4 regions of the Exiguobacterium sp. UBA5002 genome follow, and region 1 is predicted to be linked to each of the others. Evidence: predicted binding sites of a transcription regulator. Region 1 holds the regulator's gene; each other region holds the start of a gene.
What was found. Region 1 encodes Rex, which represses fermentation and respiration genes when NADH is low (regulators of the CRP and FNR family bind a similar motif). Its sites were predicted from a motif close to TTGTGAAATATTTCACAA; they were not measured.
Positions count from the first base shown of each region.

Region 2: a site for Rex is predicted at 2,748-2,765, ahead of pflB (formate C-acetyltransferase). Genes of this name have one in related genera too.
Region 3: a site for Rex is predicted at 2,052-2,069, ahead of B4C70_RS07870 (cytochrome ubiquinol oxidase subunit I). Genes of this name have one in related genera too.
Region 4: a site for Rex is predicted at 2,443-2,460, ahead of adhE (bifunctional acetaldehyde-CoA/alcohol dehydrogenase). Genes of this name have one in related genera too.

Region 1 covers NZ_DGYQ01000006.1:7,064-12,511, reverse strand. Annotated here, with positions in the region: gene B4C70_RS15180 (S8 family serine peptidase) at 1-220, opposite strand, end outside; tRNA gene B4C70_RS01330 (tRNA-Ala) at 1,049-1,124, opposite strand; gene tatC (twin-arginine translocase subunit TatC) at 1,229-2,008, opposite strand; gene B4C70_RS01320 (twin-arginine translocase TatA/TatE family subunit) at 2,016-2,213, opposite strand; gene B4C70_RS01315 (redox-sensing transcriptional repressor Rex) at 2,213-2,872, opposite strand; gene B4C70_RS01310 (ATP-binding cassette domain-containing protein) at 3,040-4,941, shown strand; gene B4C70_RS01305 (hypothetical protein) at 4,941-5,363, shown strand.
Region 2 covers NZ_DGYQ01000012.1:18,373-23,820, reverse strand. Annotated here, with positions in the region: gene pflA (pyruvate formate-lyase-activating protein) at 1-377, opposite strand, end outside; gene pflB (formate C-acetyltransferase) at 412-2,661, opposite strand; gene B4C70_RS02000 (hypothetical protein) at 3,002-3,430, shown strand; gene B4C70_RS01995 (DEAD/DEAH box helicase) at 3,459-4,631, shown strand; gene B4C70_RS01990 (hypothetical protein) at 4,628-5,272, shown strand; gene B4C70_RS01985 (diguanylate cyclase domain-containing protein) at 5,328-5,448, opposite strand, start outside.
Region 3 covers NZ_DGYQ01000026.1:130,802-136,249, reverse strand. Annotated here, with positions in the region: gene B4C70_RS07880 (LysR family transcriptional regulator) at 1-857, shown strand, start outside; gene B4C70_RS07875 (N-acetyldiaminopimelate deacetylase) at 841-1,953, shown strand; gene B4C70_RS07870 (cytochrome ubiquinol oxidase subunit I) at 2,188-3,585, shown strand; gene B4C70_RS07865 (cytochrome d ubiquinol oxidase subunit II) at 3,598-4,620, shown strand; gene B4C70_RS07860 (potassium channel family protein) at 4,725-5,393, shown strand; gene B4C70_RS07855 (Cof-type HAD-IIB family hydrolase) at 5,430-5,448, opposite strand, start outside.
Region 4 covers NZ_DGYQ01000032.1:10,519-15,966, reverse strand. Annotated here, with positions in the region: gene B4C70_RS09635 (Na+/H+ antiporter family protein) at 21-1,340, opposite strand; gene B4C70_RS09630 (beta-class carbonic anhydrase) at 1,658-2,209, opposite strand; gene adhE (bifunctional acetaldehyde-CoA/alcohol dehydrogenase) at 2,546-5,140, shown strand; gene B4C70_RS09620 (hypothetical protein) at 5,331-5,448, shown strand, end outside.

The sequences.
Region 1 (5,448 bases):
CGTTTGCTTCATCGCCGTTTGCTCCGACCGTACCTGCGACGTGCATCCCGTGCATCGATGCCCCCGCACCTAAGTCACGGATTTCGCTGTCGTGATCGGCATAGTTATAGCCGTACGGTACTTTTTCCGTGAAATACTTTCCTTTTAAACCTTTTGTTTCTTTCGCACTCTCGACCTTCGAAGAGGTTAAATCCACCTTTGTCTCTGGACTCAAGACCATGTCTTTGTGCGATGGATCAATCCCCGTATCGATGACCGCGACGACGGTTCCTTCCCCTTTAAAGCCATAGTCCTGCCACGTTTCCTTCGCATTGACCATGTCCTTGCTGTACAGCATGTCTGGCTTGGCACCTTTATCGACGGTTGGGCGCGCATATTCGTGCGCGATATGTACACTTTTGACTCCTTCGAGTTGTTTGATATCTTCGATGTCACCGAACTTCACTTCACCACTGAATCCATTGATGACGGTTGTGAAGCTTTCTTTATATGTAACAGGAATCGCCTTTTTAGCGATAGCTGACTTGACTGATTTTTGGACGCTGACGAGTCGATCCTTGATCGATTCCTTTTCGGCATTGCTCAATGTGCTATACCGCTTGTTTTGAGATTGGGCGATTTGAATCGCCGGTTTTTGTTCCATCTCGATGACGACTCGGACTTTATCCGATTGTTTGTAGTTCTTTTCTTGTCCCGATTTCTTCAGTGAGAGCGCCTGCGGTTTTTGACCCGTCGCTTTGTCTTGTGAGGACAGTGCACCTTGCGCACTGACTAGATTGGAAGACGTCATTAAGACGGCTGCCATAAGTGCAATCTTCTTCTTCATGCGTTCGTTTCCCCTTTTCTGTAAAACCATAGTAGTAATACTAATAAAACAGTTTAACGAAAATTCTGTATTTTTAGTTTAATGAAGTTAATGGAAATAAACAATTTATATTTGTCTATTTTTTTAATTTTTTTCTTTTTGGTGACATTTTATATTTGGAAGGAATTTAACTGGGAACATAAAAAAACTCCTCGAGCACTCGAGGAGTTGAACGTATGAACTTGGTGGAGACTATCGGGATCGAACCGACGACCTTTTGGCTGCCAGCCAAACGCTCTCCCAGCTGAGCTAAGCCCCCATGAATTATCTTTAGTATACGCATCGCTAACTGCTTTATCAATATAAACATAACGCTTTCATAAAAAAGAATTCCTCCCGAAATGGCTGGAAGGAATTCACGATTCATTTATTCAATTCACGCATCAAATCCGCCTGTCGTTCAAGCTCTGCCTGTTGCTCGAGGATCAAGACCTTTTTATACGTCCGCGCGGAAATCAAGATACTGATTTCATAGAGAACGAACAACGGCACTGAGATCATCAAGTGTGACGTCACGTCCGGCGGTGCGATCAATGCCGCAACGACGAACAGCGCGAAATACGCATATTTTCGATTCTTTCGCATGAAATATGGCGTCACAAGACCAAGACGTGTCAGGAACATCGTCACGACCGGCAATTGGAAGAGAAGACCAAACGGCATCGTCAACCGGATCAAGAAACTGAAGTAGTTTTCGACCCCGATGACTTGCTCGATCCCCAATTCTTTCCCGAGATCCGTTGAGACTTCGAGCAAGAAGGGAAGCAACCAGAAATACGAGAAGGCTACACCAGCCAAAAATAGAAAGAAGATGACTGGAATATATGTCAGTGTTGCTTTTTGTTCCTTTTCATAAAGCCCTGGTCGGACGAATGCCCACAGTTGATACATCCAGAACGGTGACGCTAAAATCAGCGCGATGATGAACGCAAGATTCAAATACAACATTAAAGGATCGGCGACGTTGAAGGCATTTAATCCGATACCGAGCTCTTTTAAGTCCGCTTGCAGAAAACGGACGAGCGGTCGGACGAGCGGAAATGCGACAGCGAACAGGACGACGACGATGAGGAGCGACCAGACAATCCGCTTACGCAGTTCGTCTAGGTGCGACGTCATGCTTTGTTCTTGATCAACCGTCATGATTCAATCACTTCTCTTTCGGTTCGTCCTTTTTATCGTCGTCCATGATGCCGTTCGTGGCATTCTTGAACTCTTTCAATGTTTGACCGGCAGCACGACCGAATTCCGGTAACTTCTTCGGTCCGAAGATGATCAACGCGACGACAGCAATTAATCCGATACTCGCAGGTCCGATACCTAACGTGAGCGGGATAAGGTTTTCCATTATGATTTCACTCCTTCAGCTGATTGCGAATAATGCTTCATGAAATAAACTAACGACTGCAACTCGATCGATAAATCGATGTGATGAACCCGAACGCTCGCTGGCACGTTCAACCGTGCAGGCGTGAAGTTCAGAATGCCTGTCACACCATACTCGACTAACTCATCCGCTACTGACTGTGCGAACTGGGATGGAACCGTCAAGATGGCGACATCGACCTGATTCGCTTCGATTTGTTCTTTCATGTCCGAAACATGATAGATTGGAACGTCATGCGTCGTTGTTCCGACCTTCTCTTCGTCCGCATCAAACGCAACGACTATCCGAGTACTATTATTCTTTAAAAAGTTATAATTTGCAAACGCTGTTCCGAGATGACCGACCCCGATCAAGGCAACATTCGTCACCTCATCTTGATTCAAGGTTTTCCGGAAAAACGTTAAGAGATGTTGAACGTTATATCCATACCCCTTCTTCCCTAGTGCCCCAAAGTAGGAAAAGTCGCGACGAATCGTTGCTGAATCAACCTTCACCGCCTCGCTTAACTCAGCAGAAGAGACGCGGAGCTTGCCTGAATTGTATAAACTTTGGATGAAGCGATAATATAGCGGCAACCGTTTTGCTGTCGCTTGTGGAATTTTTGTGTCTGGTCCATTCATCCTGCAGTTCCCCCTTCGGCCACATCCATCGTGGCACCCAAATCTTTGCAAAAAGCTTTCTACTCTCCTTGATTGTAAACCACTTCACATAGAGTCACAAATAATATATTCCGCAGGACCTCGCGCTTTTGTTCGTGATAGACTAAAGGGTGGAAGGATGGATGGAAATGATACTCTTACAAGTCAACCAACTCTCGAAATCATTCGGCGTCGAGCCGATTTTAGAAAATATCAAATTGGAAGTACAGGAGCGCGACCGAATTGCGCTCGTCGGTCGAAATGGTGCCGGTAAATCAACCTTGCTCAAAATCATCGCTGGTGAACTCAGTCATGACTCGGGCGATATCATGAAAGGTAAAGATGTCAAAATCGGCTATCTCGCGCAAGACAGTGGTCTCGAATCGAATGAGACGATCTGGAACGAGATGCTGACCGTTTTTGAACATCTGCAAGAACAAGAACGGACACTGCGCCGGATGGAAATCGAGATGGGCATGGAGCACATCTTGAACGACCCGGTCGCTTACGATCGACTCCTGAAGACGTACGATCAAGCGCAACATGACTTCTCAGAAGCAGGTGGTTATCAGTTTGAAGCGAATATTCGCTCCGTCCTGCACGGCATGCGCTTTTATCCAGACGATTACTCACGCCGGATCCAGACATTGTCCGGAGGTCAACGGACACGGCTCGCCTTAGCGAAGATGCTCCTGCAAGCACCAGAGCTTCTCATTCTCGATGAACCGACGAACCATCTGGATATCGATACGCTCGCTTGGCTTGAAAGTTACCTCGGTGGTTATCGTGGTGCCGTTCTGATCGTCTCGCACGATCGGTACTTCCTCGATCAAGTCGTCAATGTCGTCTATGAGCTCTCTCGTAATGTCTGTCGTAAGTTCACTGGGAACTATACGAAGTACCTCGAGCAAAAAGCGGCATTGTACGATCAAGAAATGAAACAGTTCGAACAGCAGCAAGAAGAAATCGCGAAGATGCAGGATTTCATTCAACGAAACATCGCTCGGGCGACAACGACAAAGCGTGCTCAAAGCGTTCGAAAACGGCTCGAGAAGGTCGACCGGCTCGACCGACCAGATGGAGATGAACGCAGTACGGTCCTCTCCTTCCCAATCGAAAAACAGAGCGGGAATGACGTTCTTCAAGTCAATCAATTGGCAATCGGTTACGAAGAAGCTGTCTCAAAAGACATCACGTTCCGCTTGCAACGCGGCGAATCACTGGCACTCGTCGGACCGAACGGAATCGGGAAGTCGACGCTCTTAAAAGTCCTCGTCGGTCGTTTACGTCCTCTCTTCGGTGATTTCCGTTTCGGCACCGGTGTCTCGATCGGGTATTACGATCAAGAGCAAGCGGAACTCAATGACCGGAACCGTGTCATCGATGAGATTTGGAACGAATGGCCACTGATGCGCGAACAAGAAGTCCGTTCTGTGCTCGGACAATTCCTGTTCAGCGGCGACGATGTCTTCAAAATCGTTCAAGAATTGTCTGGTGGCGAACGCGGACGTCTCGCGCTCGCAAAACTGAAACTCCGGAAGACGAACGTCCTCATCCTTGACGAGCCAACGAACCACTTGGATCTTGATTCGAAGATGGTCCTTGAGAACGCTCTTGTCGACTATGAAGGTACGCTACTCTTCGTCTCCCATGACCGGTACTTCATCGATCGGATCGCGACACGCGTCATCGAGATGAGTGAAGCTGGTGTGACAGAATACCTCGGCGATTATTCGTACTACACAGAGAAGAAGGCCGAACAAGAAGAAATCGCTCGCCTTGAAGCCGAAGAGGCAAAAGCGGCAAAAGTCACGGCATCGAAGACGATCGACAAAGAAGCACAGAAAGAAGAAAAAAAACGCCGTCAGCAAATCGAACAACTCGAACAAGATATTGAACGGCTCGAACAGCGTTCAGCGGAAATCGAACAGTTGCTTTGCGAACCGGAAGTCTTTAATGATATTCCAAAAGCGACAGCGTTATCTGCGGAACGAGACCAGATCGATGTCGATCTACTTGAATTGATGGAACGATGGGAGAACCAACACTGATGCGAACGAAAAGCTTTTTCATCAACCTGATTCAAGGACTGTTATCCGGTATTCTTTATTTCGTTCCGATGTATGCGGACTACGTGTCCGCCTTCATCCGCCCGGATGCCTTTAATGCTGCTCTTCCTTTGTTCCTTCTGATTTCTTGCATGATCGGACTTGTCATCCAGACATGGAGCGGTCTTCTCGTCAGTCTACTCTCTGGACTATGTTGTACGCTTCTAACGACACAACTGTTCGTCGAACTCAATGATCCATTGATCATATCCTATTATGGTAGCGTCACTCCCTTGACTGCCTTTTTGATCAGTTGTGTCGGGGTTTGGGCGCTGGCAATCATTTTTTATTTGCTCGATGGTTATCAGTATAGTAAACGTCACGGACTCGAAGGTTCTTCAAACGAAATCGATCCACAACCTTGAAGTCCGATCGATGAACTAGATACGCGATATGAAAAAAGGAGTGGAGATTCCGGTAGCTAGACCGGTCTTTCCACTCCTTTTTATT
Region 2 (5,448 bases), on a different contig from region 1:
AGTAGTACTAGATCCGTCGCATCGAGAATCGCATCGATGTTTTTCGGGACGACGGATCCCGCGGTATCGATGACCGTATGCAATCCATGGCGTTTTGCTTCTGTTAAAGCAGCCTCCAAGAATTCTGGCTGAGCGAGCGGTTCACCTCCAGAGAAAGTGATTCCGCCACCCGTGGCCTCGAAAAAGGAGCGATAGCTGATCGCTTCTTTTACGACTTCGTCTGCTGAGACACGCCGTCCGCAACCGAACTCCCATGTATCCACGTTATGACAGTATTGACATCGTAGTGGACATCCTTGCGTAAAGACGATGAATCGAATGCCAGGACCATCGACTGTTCCACATGATTCAACGGAATGGATCATACCATAGGTCATCCTGCTCACTTCCTTTCACATACTACACATCATTTTAGAGAGAACCGTGGAACGTTCGATTGATGACATCGATCTGTTGTTCACGCGTCAGTTTAATGAAGTTGACGGCATAACCGGATACCCGAATCGTTAACTGTGGATATTGTTCTGGATGCTCCATGGCATCGAGTAACGTCTCACGGTCAAAGACGTTGACATTCAAATGGTGTCCTTTTGAAGTCGTACCACCCATATATCCGTCAAGTAATCCGACTGTATTGCGAATGCGTGTGGCTTCATCCTTACCAAGTGCTTTTGGAACGATCGAGAACGTGTAGGAAATCCCGTCGAGCGCATGTTCATATGGTAATTTTCCGACAGATGTCAGTGCGGCGACAGCTCCTCTAGTGTCACGTCCATGCATCGGGTTAGCACCCGGTGCGAATGGTTCACCCGCACGGCGTCCATCTGGCGTATTTCCTGTTTTTTTACCATAGACGACGTTTGAAGTAATCGTCAGGACAGACTGCGTCGGAAGGGCATTGCGATACGTTGGATGTTTACGGATTTTCTCCATGAACAGTGTGACGAGATCGACCGCCATCTGATCCACCCGTTCATCGTTATTCCCGAACTTCGGAAACTCGCCTTCGATCTTGAAATCAACTGCAATCCCATCCGCATCTCGGATTGGACGAACTGTTGCGTAACGGATGGCGGATAGACTGTCAGCGACGACCGATAAACCAGCGATACCGCATGCCATCGTCCGTAAGATTTCCGGATCATGTAAAGCCATTTCAATCCGTTCGTAGCTGTACTTATCATGCATGTAGTGGATGACATTCAGTGTGTTGACGTACAGTTCTGCGAGCCAATCGAGTTGACGATCATAAGCCGCCATGACGGTTTCGTAATCGAGTACTTCATCAAGCATCAATGGACTTGCTGGGGCGACTTGAATTTTGAGCTTCTCGTCCATTCCGCCATTGATCGTATAAAGTAATGCTTTTGCCAGGTTTGCTCGCGCACCGAAGAACTGCATCTGTTTCCCGATCTTCATCGCGGAGACACAACAAGCGATGCCGTAATCATCTCCATAAACCGGTAACATCAAATCATCGTTTTCATATTGAATCGAGCTTGAAACGATCGACATCTTCGCACAGAATTCCTTGAATCCGCGTGGAAGCTGAGTAGACCAGAGAACGGTTAGATTCGGTTCCGGTGCCGGACCAAGTGTCGAGAGTGTGTGTAAGAAGCGGAATGAACTTTTCGTGACGTTTGATCGTCCATCTTCACTCATTCCACCGATTGATTCCGTTACCCACGTCGGATCACCTGAGAACAGATCGTTGTAGTCTGGTGTCCGTAAGAACTTAACGATCCGAAGCTTCATGACGAAATGATCGACGAGTTCTTGTGCAGTCTCTTCCGTCAAGCGACCAGCCGCAAGATCACGTTCGACATAAATATCAAGGAACGTCGAGACTCGACCGAGTGACATGGCTGCCCCGTTTTGCTCTTTGATGGCAGCAAGATAGGCAAGATAGACCCACTGGAATGCTTCTTGTGCTGTTTCTGCAGGGCGGGAGAGATCGAAACCATAGCGAGCTCCAAGCTCGGTCAATTCCGTTAATGCGCGCAACTGTTCATTCATCTCTTCACGGTCGCGAATCATCGATTCAGATAAGAATCCGCCACGTGCCTTTAAATCCTTCTTACGTTCTTCGATCAAGCGTGCCGTTCCGTACAAAGCAACACGACGATAGTCACCGATGATCCGTCCGCGACCATAAGCATCAGGTAATCCGGTGATAATACCGGCTTTACGTGCAGCGCGCATCTCAGGGGTATAGGCATCGAAAACCCCTTGGTTATGTGTCTTCCGGTACTCGCTGAAAGTTTTCGTGACGGTCTCGTCTGCTTCAAAGCCATACGCAGATAGGGCATCATTCACCATCCGAATCCCACCGTTCGGATGAATCGAACGTTTAAACGGTTCGTCTGTCTGTAAACCGACTATTTTTTCAAGTGAGCGATTCAGATACCCTGCATCATGCGAGAGGATCGTTGATGGTGTTTTAGCATCGACGGCATATACACCACCACGTTGTCGCTCTTCATTCGTCAGCTGTAGAATTTGTTGCCAGAGACGTTCCGTTGCTTGCGTCGGACCGACTAAAAAGTGATCATCTCCTGTATATTCCGTGCGATTGAGTCGGATGAAGTCTGCGACATCGATCGTCTTTACCCATTCACCAGACGTAAAGTTCGTCCAAGCACTCGTTTTTTCTAATAACATAGATACCACTCCTTTAATATTGAGCTAATCATCAGTTCCATATGTGAATAGTGTAACAAAAGGAAGGGCTGATTCCCTTTACGTTCATGTGAATGTTTTAACAAGTGGACAAACGTTGATATGACGGGCTTTCTTTATTTCTGTATTCATATGAAAATAGTTTGAAAAAAAACAGTTTTAGATTGCTAATTCAAGGTTTTTTGGAAACTGTATGAGTTGATTTGAAAAAGATTCACTAGAACAGTTGAAACTGTGAGGAATGTCACGCTACGGTGCCTTGTATTTTTAAGACGTATCGTTGACAATGAAAAAGGGAATATAGAACGTGGAGGTGTGCCAAATGGAGTATGTATCATTAACACAACAAGGAGAGTATCAGTCAGGAGACTGGGTCTCTTTGAAAATCGGATCGGACGGTTCAACGCGAACGGGAATGATCACGGAATTCGAAAATGATGGATTCTGGATTCGGTTTGAAGATGATTTTGATTATGAAGACTTTATCGGCTATGATGAATCGTATTGGATTGCGCTTGTTCGTCGTCCGGTTGACGTAAAAGCGACGTATGCGAGTCTTGCGGAGTACCCGACACTCGCTGCAGAATTACAGGATCGTGTCATCCAAGGATTCGAAATTTTAGAAGAAGAAGCCGGTGAAAGCGAGATTCGATTCCATATTCGATTGCTCGACGCAGGAAATGAATATACACAGACATTACGGGGATACCGTGATGCATCAGGAGATCATGTCGAATACGTAACGGCATGATGGAATTAAGAGAGTAGGAGAAATCGTTATGAACTTTACAAAATCATTTTTACAGGAAGCATGGGAACGCGCACGCTTTACGGAGTTGATGCCTGTTCAAGAACAAGCGATTCCGTTGTTGCGCGAAGGAAAAGATGTCCTGGCGGAAGCGCCGACAGGAACAGGGAAGACGCTTGCCTATGTCATTCCAGCTTTAGAAAAGATTGAAGTAGAAGAACCACACGTGCAAGTCGTGATCACGGCACCAACACGGGAACTCGTCATGCAAATTCATCAAGTCATTCAATTGTTTGCTCAAGGAAGTGGTATCAAATCCGGTGCATTCATTGGTGGTGTTGAATTAAAGCGACAATATGAACGATTGAAGAAAAAACCACAAATCATTGTTGGAACGCCAGGGCGTCTCGTTGAGTTGATCGATTCGAAGAAGCTGAAGATGCATAAGGTGAAATTGATCGTCTTGGACGAAGCGGATCAAATCTATGAGAGTGGTATGAGTGACTCGGCGACGCGAATCGCAAACAGTGCACTACGCGATCGTCAGTTAGCATTCGTCTCCGCGACATTACCGGAACGGACAGCAGAATGGGGACGGACGCTTGCAAACAACCCTGAGACGATTCGAGTTGAGCGTGCCGTCAGTACACAAGTGACATTCGGTTATTTGGAGACTTCACGTCGTCAGAAGCCGGAATTGTTACGTCGTCTGGCGAACATGCAAGGATCAAAAGTACTGACATTCATTAATAACCGTTCCTTCCTCGGACCATTGAATGGCGAGTTGAGTAAATTCTCATTGAAATACCGGATTTTAGACGCTGAAAAAGGCAAACGAGAGCGGATGGAGACATTGCGTTCTTATAAAAAGGGAGAGTTTCCTTTACTCGTCACGACAGGTCTTGCGGCACGTGGGTTAGATATCGAAGCAGTCACGCATGTCGTCCATTATGATTTGCCGGAGTCGTTTGACGATTTCGTACACCGTTCAGGTCGGACGGGACGTGGAAACGCGAACGGAATGGTACTTGCTCTTGTTACGGATCAAGACTTAAAACACTTAAAAACACTTGCGAAGCAAATGGGCGTCGAGATGGAAGCGATGGAAATTTACCGTGGGGAAGTCATTCCAAAACGTGAATTCACAGCACCTCAGACGATTAAACGACCGGCTACTCCTCACCGGAAAGGGCGATCGAAATGAAGAACGATCGAAAAGTAATTCCGTTTCCGACGACGGTTTCTGAAGCGGAAATGAATGCAGCCTTGAAGAAGATGTATCAAGAAGCAGCGACAGCACGCAGTACGGATTGGGTCGCTTTCATTGAAGAGATTGCGACGGAGGGACGTTGGTATTTAAAAGATGCTGAATTGTTCCGGGACTTATTCGTAGATTGGGCCATCTTCTATGAGACGGATGATCAAGGAAAAACGCCGCACGGTCGTTTTCTTGAGCAGGTCAAAGAAGAGTTATCGCCTAGCCTCTACCGCGCCTTGCGTGGATTAGCGGACCCGATGCCTTCGTTGTTTCAAGTCGAGGCGGATGGTGTCGTTGATTTAATGTCAAAACAGACGTATCAAACGGATTTGTCTGAGATTGAAGTCGAATCAGGTGATTTGTTGATTGGAAAACTGCTCTACATTTCTGGGAAATGGCGCTTTGCGATTGCCTATATGAAAGTAGCGCGCGCACTGGTACCAGAAGTCCTCGCTTTGTTGACGGACTTCGTGGATGAAGTAGGAGAAGACGCGTTGCTTCGTCAGTATCCAGAATTTTGTGCGGAATTGATTGACTTACTCCTCGATATCGAAGAAGGCAATATTTCACCGAGACCAGAAGAATAATCGAAAAAACCTAGAATACATGACCTGATTATGGTCAACGTATTCTAGGTTTTTTTCATGAATCTGCTCGATATAGGGAGACATCGTTTTTATCCCGATGTTTCACGCGATACATGGCAAGGTCGGATTGCTTTAAGCATGTTTCAAGATCAGCCTTATGACACGCGGTCACACCG
Region 3 (5,448 bases), on a different contig from region 1:
TATCGGAAGAGTTGAATATGAGGCGCGCTGCTGAACGATTATTCGTCTCGCAACCTGCGCTTAGTCAACGTCTCGTTGCGATTGAAAGACGCTGGGGAACAAAATTATTCATTCGTTCATCGCGTGGGTTAAGCATCACACCACAAGGAGAAAAAGTAATCGGTCTCGCAAAAGAGATGAATCGGAAAGAACTTGAGTTAAAAAGTGAATTGACAGCAGAAGAGGGTGCCGTTTATGGGACGCTTCGGATTGCCGTCGCTTCCATCATGGGGCAATATTGGCTCCCGCGTGTCTTGAAACGATTCGTTGAGCGTTATCCGCATGTCCGTGTTCAGCTTGTCACGGGATGGTCCAGTGAGATGATGCGTCATATGTTAGAGGAACATTTTCATATCGGAATCATTCGTGGAAACCCGGACTGGAAAGGTGTCAAAGAACGTCTTTTCTCGGATCCGCTCTATTTAGTCGATAGTGAGTTGACGTCAATCGAACAGTTACGCTTGACGGATCGACCATTCATCCAGTTCAAGAGTGATTCAACGTACTATCAAGAAATTTTAGAATGGTGGCAAGATCGGTTCGCAAGTCCGCCATCTCGGACGCTGGTCGTCGATCAAATCGAGACATGTAAGCAGATGGCTCTACATGGAATTGGGTTTGCGATTTTACCCGAATCGACGATCCAACAATCAAATGAAGTCATGCAGCTTCCGTTAAAAACATCATCTGGAAAGATATTAAAGCGAGATACATGGATTTTGTCTACGGAATCGATGCTTGAACTAAAACAAGTTCAAGCATTTTGGGATATCGTAAAAGAAGAAGGAGGAAGTCAGTCAGATGGAATACGCCATTGAAATGCGGCGCGCGCTTCATAAAATACCAGAACCAGGGTTCAAGGAATTTAAGACGCAAGCTTTTATATTGGAACAAATTCGTGCTTATCCACCAGATCGTGTCACGTATGACACGTTTGAAACAGGTGTTTTCGTTCGAGTGAAAGGATTGACTGGAAATCGGACGATTGGTTACCGGGCAGACATTGATGGGTTACCAATTGAAGAAGCGACAGGTCTTCCGTTTTGCTCGGAACATCCAGGCTTCATGCATGCCTGCGGTCACGATATGCACACGTCGATTGCGTTAGGGTTGATGAAACGAATCATTGAATTGCCGGTCATGGATGATGTCGTCTTTTTATTCCAACCAGCGGAAGAAGGTCCGGGCGGGGCTGAACCAATGATTAAAAGTCCGTTGTTTGAAAAATATCGTCCAAGTGAGATGTATGGTCTTCATGTTGCACCGGAATATCCAGTCGGTACGATTGCGAGCCGTCCCGGCGTCTTGTTCGCGAGTGCTCGAGAAGTTCATATCACGATTTATGGTCAAAGTGGTCACGCGGCATTTCCTCATTTGACGATTGATACGGTCGTCGCGCAAGCAGCCTTGATCATGCAACTGCAAACAATCGTCAGCCGATCCATCAATCCGATGAACTGTAGCGTCATCACAATCGGAAAGGTCGATGCTGGGATTCGAGAAAACGTCATCGCTGGTAGAGCTGTTCTTGACGGTACGATGCGCGCACTCAATGGAGAAGACATGGAAAAATTGGAACGACGCGTTCGTGACATCATCCGGGGAATTGAAGCTTCCTTCGGCGTCAAGATTGATCTGCAATTCGGAAATCGTTATTACGAAGTCGTCAATGATCGACAAATCGTTGATAAATTTTCATCATTCGTCAAGATGAATGCGAATTACATTGAATGTGATGCGGCAATGACAGGAGAAGACTTTGGATTCATGTTGAAGGAAATTCCAGGAATGATGTTTTGGCTCGGAGTCGACAATCCGACATCTGGTCTTCATCAACCAACCTTGAATCCAGATGAATCCGCGATTCCATTTGTGATTGATTTACTTGACCATTATTTCCGAGAGTATGTTTAAAAGTTTTTATGAAATAATAAAGGATATAAAGCTTTCCCTTTCGAATTCAGGAATGGGAAAGTTTTTAATATATGTAGGAATAAGAGTTTTCGAACATTTTGTGAAAAAAATCACGTGTATATGTGAACAATTTGTTACATCAAACATTATAAACAGACACAAAGGGTTATGTTCTCTATGATACGGTTATAGACCATATAGAGAAGTATGTTTTAGGAAGAGGGGGCTAAATACATGTTCAATGATCCCGTAGTGCTCAGTCGATTGTTGACAGGGCTCACACTAGCGTTTCATATTATTTTCGCGACGATTGGTGTCGGAGTACCGCTCATGGTACTGGCAGCTGAATTCATCGGTCTGAAACGCAAAGATCCAGATTATATCTTATTAGCAAGACGGTGGACGCGTGGATACGTCGTTACCGTAGCGGTCGGTGTCGTAACAGGGACGGCAATCGGCTTGCAACTATCATTACTTTGGCCGTCACTCATGCAAGTAGCGGGTCAAACAATTGCTCTGCCACTATTTATGGAGACGTTCGCGTTCTTCTTTGAAGCGATTTTCCTTGGTATTTACTTGTATACGTGGGACCGGTTCAAAAATCCGTGGTTGCACTGGTTGATTGGGATTCCAGTCGTCATTGGTGCGACAGCATCAGCGTTCTTCATCACGACAGTCAACTCCTTCATGAACTCACCAGAAGGATTTAAGATCGTCAATGGTACGTTGACGCAAATCGAACCATTAAAAGCAATGTTTAATACAGCGACACCGACGAAGGCGACACACGTCATCGTTTCAGCTTACTTGACTGTTGCCTTTATCTTGGCAGCAATCGCGGCGTTCCATTTGCTTCGCAAAAAGACACTCTCAGCAGCGGAAACAGCGTATCATAAAAAAGCACTTCGCTTAACGGTTATGGCTGGATTGATTTTTGCCTTCTCGACTGCACTTGTCGGGGACTTTTCAGGGAAATACTTGGCGAAATATCAGCCAGAGAAACTCGCGGCTGCTGAATGGCATTTTGAAACGACAAGTGAAGCAGAATTGATTTTTGGTGGGATACTTGATCAGCAAGAAGACGGCAGTTATGAAATCAAAGGAGCCGTCAAAATCCCATATGCGCTCTCAATTCTTGCAGGTGGGGCTCCGAATACGGAAGTCATCGGTTTAAACGAATTCGCAAAAGAAGATCAAGCACCACTGATCGTCCACTATTTCTTTGATATCATGGTATCGATTGGGATGTACTTGACTGCTATCTCTGCTTTGTTCATCTTGGCATTCCGATTGAAAAAATTGAATCCATATAATAAGTGGATTTTACGAGGGGTGTTCATCGGTGGTCCGTTAGCGATGATTTCAATCGAAGCGGGATGGATGTACGCTGAGATTGGTCGTCAACCTTGGACGCTTTACGGTATCATGCGAACAGCGGACGCGGCGACGACTTCAACAGCGGTTGGTCCGATGCTCATTTTATTCAGTGCATTGTACTTGTTGCTTGGCACGATTTGTACGGTCGTCTTATTACGGATGTTTAAGAAAAACACGGTTGGAAAAGAACTTCAAGAACTTGCTGAAAACCACCATGCACGCGGTGAAGCAATGTTCGTGGATGATAACAAGTAAGGAGGGAACGATTTGGACGTTCAAACACTAGGGATCACGGTCCTTTGGACTTTCCTGTACGGATATCTCATCGTTGCCTCAATTGACTTCGGTGCTGGATTTTACGCCTTTTATTCAAAATATACGAAGCGGGATCATCTGACGAATCGATTGATTCTTCGTTACCTCTCTCCTGTTTGGGAGGTAACGAATGTCTTCTTCGTATTCTTCTTCGTAGGACTAGTTGGGTTCTTCCCAGACTCCGCTTACTATTTCGGTACGGCACTACTCGTACCAGCGTCAATTGTTCTTGTCTTGATTGCGATTCGTGGTAGTTTTTATGCGTTCGCCAATTATGGATCAAATGACAGCATGTTCTACACATTTTTATATGGAGCGACAGGGTTGCTGATTCCTGCTGCGATGTCGACGACATTGACGATCAGTCAAGGTGGTTTCATCCGCAAAACGAATGATACAGTTGAGTTTTTAGGAACGAAATTATTTTCGAACTTTTACTCGTGGACGGTCGTAGCGCTCGCTATCGTATCTGTCTTATACATCAGCGCGATGTTCCTCTTATTCTACGCGGATAAAGCGAAAGATGAGGGAGCTACGCCGCTTATTCGGAAATGGGCACTCTTCTGGAGTGGACCAACAATCCTCGTCTGTGCGCTCGTCTTCTTTGGACTGAAGAACCAAGCAGCATGGCATTATGAAAATATCCTAAACGGCAACTGGTGGTGGTTCGCTGCTAGTTTCTTATTTTTCCTCATTGCCGTGACACTCGTCTATATGAAGAAAAACTATAGCATCGCGTTCGTCGCGGTCATGCTACAATATGCAGTCGCGTGGTTTGGTTACGGATATACACACTTGCCGTATATCTTGTATCCATATATCGATATCAACAAAGCAGTCGTAAACGAAACGATGGCTTCCGCACTCGTCGTCGTTTTCATCTTCGGACTTTTACTCTTAATTCCGGCGTTGTATTTGATTTTACGGCTCTTCTTGTTCGATAACGATTATGTACGTGGAAAATCATCAAAATAATGAATGGATAAACGCCTCTGCGATTCGCAGAGGCGTTTATAGTATTTTTAAATTGAATCGGGTACACTACTAAGGAAGAGCGATTGTGAAGGAGAGTTGTGAAAATGAATGGAGAGTTTGCAGTAATCGGACTAGGGCGTTTTGGTGGCTCGATTGTCCGCGAATTATCGAAAAACGGCTATGATGTCTTGGCAATTGATTCCGATGAGGAACGTGTCAACGAATTCATGGGGATTGCGACACATTCTGTCATTGCCGATACGACCGATGAGAACGTTTTAAAAAGTTTGGGGATTCGAAACTTTGATCATGTCATCGTCGCTATTGGGGAGAACATTCAAGCGTCTATCTTGACGACGTTGATCTTAAAAGAGCTTGGTGTACAATCGATCACCGTCAAAGCAACGAATGATTACCATGAAAAAGTATTGCGAAAAATCGGAGCGGATTTCATCGTTCACCCTGAGCGGGATATGGGGGTTCGGATTGCGAACGGATTGATGAGTTCGAATATCCTTGATTACTTAGACTTATCACAAGAATTTTCAATCGTTGAGATTAAAGTCAGTGATCAGATGGCAAAACAAACCTTAATTGATCTCGACTTACGAAGTAAATATGGAGCAAACGTTGTCGCCATCAAACGGGGTGAAAATGTCATGATCTCCTTGCAGGCAGATGAAGTCATTGAAAAAGGCGATTATCTCGTCGTCATTGGTGAGAATGAAGATCTTGATCGCTTAGAACGCGCGATTCATAAAGTAAAGAATTAAAAAAGCTGAGGCATGCCTCAGCTTTACATCTATCTATTAGATGAGTTGGAATTCT
Region 4 (5,448 bases), on a different contig from region 1:
ACAGCGAATCCGTCTTGTTTTTATAATACGACCGCAGCGATCGTACCGAAGATGAGTAATGGAATGTTGTAATGCAGGAACGTCGGAATGACCGTTTCTCGCATGTGATCGTGCTGACCATCAGCATTCAAACCACTCGTTGGTCCGAGTGTCGAGTCAGACGCCGGGCTACCCGCGTCACCGAGCGCACCGGCTGTACCGATGATGGCAATCGTCGCTTCTAAGCTGAATCCGTACTGGATACAAAGTGGAACGAAGATGGCAGCGATGATCGGAACGGTCGAGAAACTCGAGCCGATCCCCATCGTGACGAGAAGACCAATCAAGAGCATGACAAAGGCGGCAACGAGTTGTGAATCGCCCATCAACGCTTTCGAATTCTCGACGAGTGGCTCGATATCGCCCGTCTTACGCAAGACGTTCGAGAAGCCGTTCGCTGAAATCATGACGAAACCGATGAATGACATCATGCGCATACCGCGTGTAATGACGTCATCTGCTTCACTGAAACGAACAAGACGAAGCAGCAAGAAGAGAATCAACCCCGTCGTCGCAGCGAGAATCATCGACTCCGTTTGCAGTTGGACGATCAATGTCGCGATGACGACGATACCACTTAAGACAAGCTTCGTTTTCGTGATGACTGGGATTTCATAATCGTCCGGTGCGATGTCACGCATCTCATATGTCCGTTCTTTACGATATGAGTATAGACCTATCAAGAGACCGACGACCATCCCGAGTGCTGGAATCGCCATCGCTTCGATGACGGATGCTCCTGCTGTATCGAGACCATTTGCCTTCAAGTTCTTTAATAGAATCTGGTTGAGGTAAATGTCTCCGAAACCAACTGGTAGGAACATGTATGGTGTCACAAGACCAAACGTCATGATGATCGCAATCCGGCGTCGATCCATCTTCAATTGATTGAAGAGACCAAGAAGCGGCGGAATGATGATTGGAATGAAAGCGATGTGGATCGGCAACACGTTTTGTGAACTGATCGCAAGCAAAAGAATCGCAAACAAGATGAAGCCTTTTAATTTTTTGACGGAAGCGGCATTTGCGTTACCACGCGAGCGTGCAATCAAAGAGTGAGCGAGTGCATCCGGTAAGCCCGTTTTCGAGAGGGCAACGGCAAAGGCGCCAAGCAACGCGTAGCTCAGGGCGATTTCTGCCCCGTCACCAAGACCACCGGCAAACGCTTCGGTTGTTTTCGTTAAATCAAGACCACCGACGAGACCACCGGCAAACGCACTGATGACCATCGCGAGCACGATGTGGACGCGGAAGATCGCTAAAATAAACAGTAAAAAGACGGCAAACAATACGGCGTTTATCATTCAGTAAAACCACACTTTCTTTTGTTATCACTGTACTATACTGAAGTATCTTACAGCGATGTTGGAATGCTGTCAAGAGTAAAAGTCTGACCTCGTAATCAAAAGATGAATGGTACGCTTATTAGCTCTCCACAAGATGATATATTCTGTTATACCCCTGAGCGTGAAGTGAGAAGCGTGTTGATCACTGAATATAATTCATACGAAAAACGTGCCATCCTTCTCCGTTACGAGAAAATATGGCACGTTTTCTTTAGTTTAAGACGGAATAGAATATGCGAGTCTATTTGCGTTTCTTCTATAAAAAAGAGTGATCAGCAATCGACGACGTCAAGTTTACCAGTCCCTGGATCAATGACGAGTCCGTGAACGTTCGTCCCAGGTGGTAGTAATGGGTGGTTCTTCACGAGGCTGACCGAGTGAGCGACGCTTTCTTGAACTGACGTGAAACCACGCAACCATTGATTCAAATCAACCCCGGATACTTCGAGTGTGTGAAGAATCTGTTGGTCGATGCCCCGATCCTTCATTTCACTGATCATGTGGTTAGGATCAATCGTGCTCATTCCGCAGTCGTGGTGACCGATGACGACGACTTCTTCAGCACCAAGAGCATACAACGCGACGAGAATCGAGCGCATGACGGAACCGAATGGGTGCGATAGGATAGCACCGGCATTTTTGATGATCTTCGCATCCCCGTTCTTAAGACCAAGTGCGTGTGGGAGGAGCTCCGTCAAGCGGGCATCCATACACGTCAGGATGACGACCTTTTTGTCTGGGAACTTATCCGAGACGAACTGTTCATACTGTTTTTCGGCGACGAATCGCTCGTTGAAGGCTAGCATTTCCTGTACAACTGACATTCAAGTGTCCTCCTTTAGTGGTAGCTCTTAATATGTACCCCATATCAGAATACAAGATGATGAAACGGCTATCAAGTCACGAAAATGCAAGGTGTGACAAATCGCACACATCCATGTACATGAAGCAAAACGATAAAAAAGAAGAATTTAAAACAGTTGTAAACGCTATCAAAGGTGTGAGGGAATTCACAGGATGGTCATGCACAAAACAAGAAAAAGGGGTTATGATTGATTTGTGAAGGAAAGCACAAACTATTGAAAAACAGCTTGGCATTCCTGACATAATGGTTGGCAAATCAAACTCAGATTCGTTCCACGACAGGGAGGAAACCACTCATGGCTGTGAAAGAAAAAACAAAATCGACGGCAACGCCGGTCGAACAAGCAGTTGGGCAAATCGTTGAAAAAGGGCAACGTGCATTACAAGAATTACTGACATTCGATCAAGAAAAAATCGACACGATCGTCCGGGATATGGCACTTGCCGGACTTGAACGGCACGTCGAACTCGCTCGTCTCGCAGCAGAAGAGACGGGACGCGGTGTCTTTGAAGATAAGATGATTAAAAACATTTTTGCGACAGAATACATCTACAATAGTCTACGTCATGAAAAAACGGTCGGGATTCTCGAAGAAGATGTCCAAAACGGCATCACCTATATCGCTGAACCGGTTGGTGTCGTCTGTGGTGTCACACCGGTCACGAACCCGACATCAACGACGATGTTCAAAGCATTGATTGCGATCAAGACACGCAACCCGATCGTCTTCGCGTTCCATCCATCGGCACAACGTTGTTCCGTTGAAGCAGCGAAAACACTCCGTGACGCAGCCATCAAAGCCGGGGCACCAAAAGACTGTATTCAATGGGTGGAAGAACCATCACTTGAAGCAACGAAAGTCTTGATGAACCATGAAAAAATCGCCATGGTCCTTGCGACAGGTGGAGCAGGAATGGTCAAATCAGCGTATTCAACTGGTAAACCGGCACTCGGTGTTGGACCAGGGAACGTTCCGTGTTACATCGAACAGTCTGCGAAAGTCAAACGGGCAGTCAGCGATCTCGTTCTCTCAAAAACGTTTGATAACGGGATGATTTGTGCGTCTGAACAAGCCGTCATCGTCGACCAAGAGATTTATGCGACAGTTCGTGCGGAAATGGAAGCACTCGGTTGTTACTTCTGTACACCGGAAGAAAAACAACGCCTCGAATCACTCGTCATCAAAACCGATACATGTGCCGTCAACGCGGACATCGTCGGGAAACCTGCGACATGGATCGCAGAAAAAGCCGGCATCGACGTTCCGGAAACAACGGTCATGCTCGTCGCGGAACTCGAGCACGTCGGGGCAGCAGAACCATTGTCTCATGAAAAACTCAGTCCGGTCCTCGGTGCGTACCGCGTCGCATCAACCGAAGAAGCGTTCACGATTGCTGAACAAATGCTTGAAATCGGAGGTCTCGGTCATACAGCTGTCATTCATACGACGAATGATGACTTGATGACAGCGTTCGGACTCCGCATGAAAGCCTGCCGGATCCTCGTTAACAGCCCATCTGCTCACGGCGGAATCGGTGATCTGTACAACGAGTTGACACCATCACTGACACTCGGTTGCGGATCATACGGGAAAAACTCTGTTTCTGAAAACGTGACAGCGAAACACTTACTCAACGTCAAAAAGGTGGCGAGACGACGCGTGAACATGCAATGGTTCAAGGTTCCTGAAAAAATCTACTTCGAAAAGAACTCTGTTCAGTACTTGCGGTCGATGACTGACGTCTCACGCGTCATGATCGTCACGGATCCAACGATGGTACAGTTCGGGTATGCCGATAAAGTGATTCAAAACTTGCCACAGTCCGTCAGTTACCGGATCTTTGACCAAGTCGAACCAGATCCATCGGTGACGACTGTTCAGACGGGTGCTCAAGCGATGCGTGACTTCAAACCTGACTTGATCATCGCTCTCGGTGGTGGTTCAGCGATGGATGCTGCAAAAGGAATGTGGCTCTTCTATGAACAACCGAACGAAACGTTCTCAAACTTACGTCAAAAATTCCTCGATATCCGCAAACGGGCGTATCAATTCCCGACACTCGGTCGTCAAGCGAAGTTCGTCGCGATTCCAACGACTTCTGGTACGGGTTCAGAAGTAACACCGTTCACCGTCATCACGGATAAAGAGAAAAACGTCAAATACCCGATTGCTGACTATGCGTTGACACCAGACGTCGCAATCGTTGATCCAGAATTCGTCATGACCGTCCCAGCTTCAATCACTGCTGATACCGGAATGGATGTCTTGACGCATGCGACAGAAGCATACGTCTCGGTGCTTGCGAACGACTACACGGATGGACTGGCACTCAAAGCAATCAAGATGATCTTCGACTACTTGCCACGAGCATATGCTAACGGATCAGACGCCGAAGCACGCGAAAAAGTGCACAATGCGTCAACAATGGCAGGGATGGCATTCGCGAACGCCTTCCTCGGCATCAACCACTCGATCGCACACAAAATCGGTGGCGAGTTCCACACGCCACACGGACGGACGAATGCGATCCTGATGCCACACGTCATTCGCTATAACGCGTCACGTCCAACAAAACTAGCAGCATTCCCGAAATATGAATCATTCGTTGCGGATGAGCGGTATGCCGACATCGCACGCTACCTCGGTCTTCCGGCAGCAACGACGGAGCAAGGGGTCGAATCCCTCATCCAAGCCGTTGCTGATCTTGGACAACGTCTCAACATCAAGATGTCATTCAAGGCGCAAGGCATTCAAAAAGCAGACTTCGAGGCAAAACTCGACAAGATGGCAGTCGATGCTTTCGAGGATCAATGTACGACAGCGAATCCGAAGATGCCGCTTGTCGCTGAGTTACGGACGATCATGGAACAAGCATACGAAGGCATCTAAATAGAGAAAAATACCATGGCACCTGATCGTTCAACCGGCTTCTCACTGTGAGAAGCCGGTTTTTGTTTTGGGAATCAGTGGAGACAGTCAGAGAAAAAGTGGGATATAATGGCTGTTGAATGAATTTCATGTTTTTGGTTTCGCTGTAGCAGGAATATTCAAACATCAGACATAAAAAGGAGGAAATGGGATGGAGTCAAGGCAAGAAAGGAAACAACGACGGTTTTCCGTCTGGGATGTCCTGTTTGGCGTCCTCATCGGTCTCATCTTTTTCGGTGTCATCTATGGTGTGATGGCATTTTTGACTT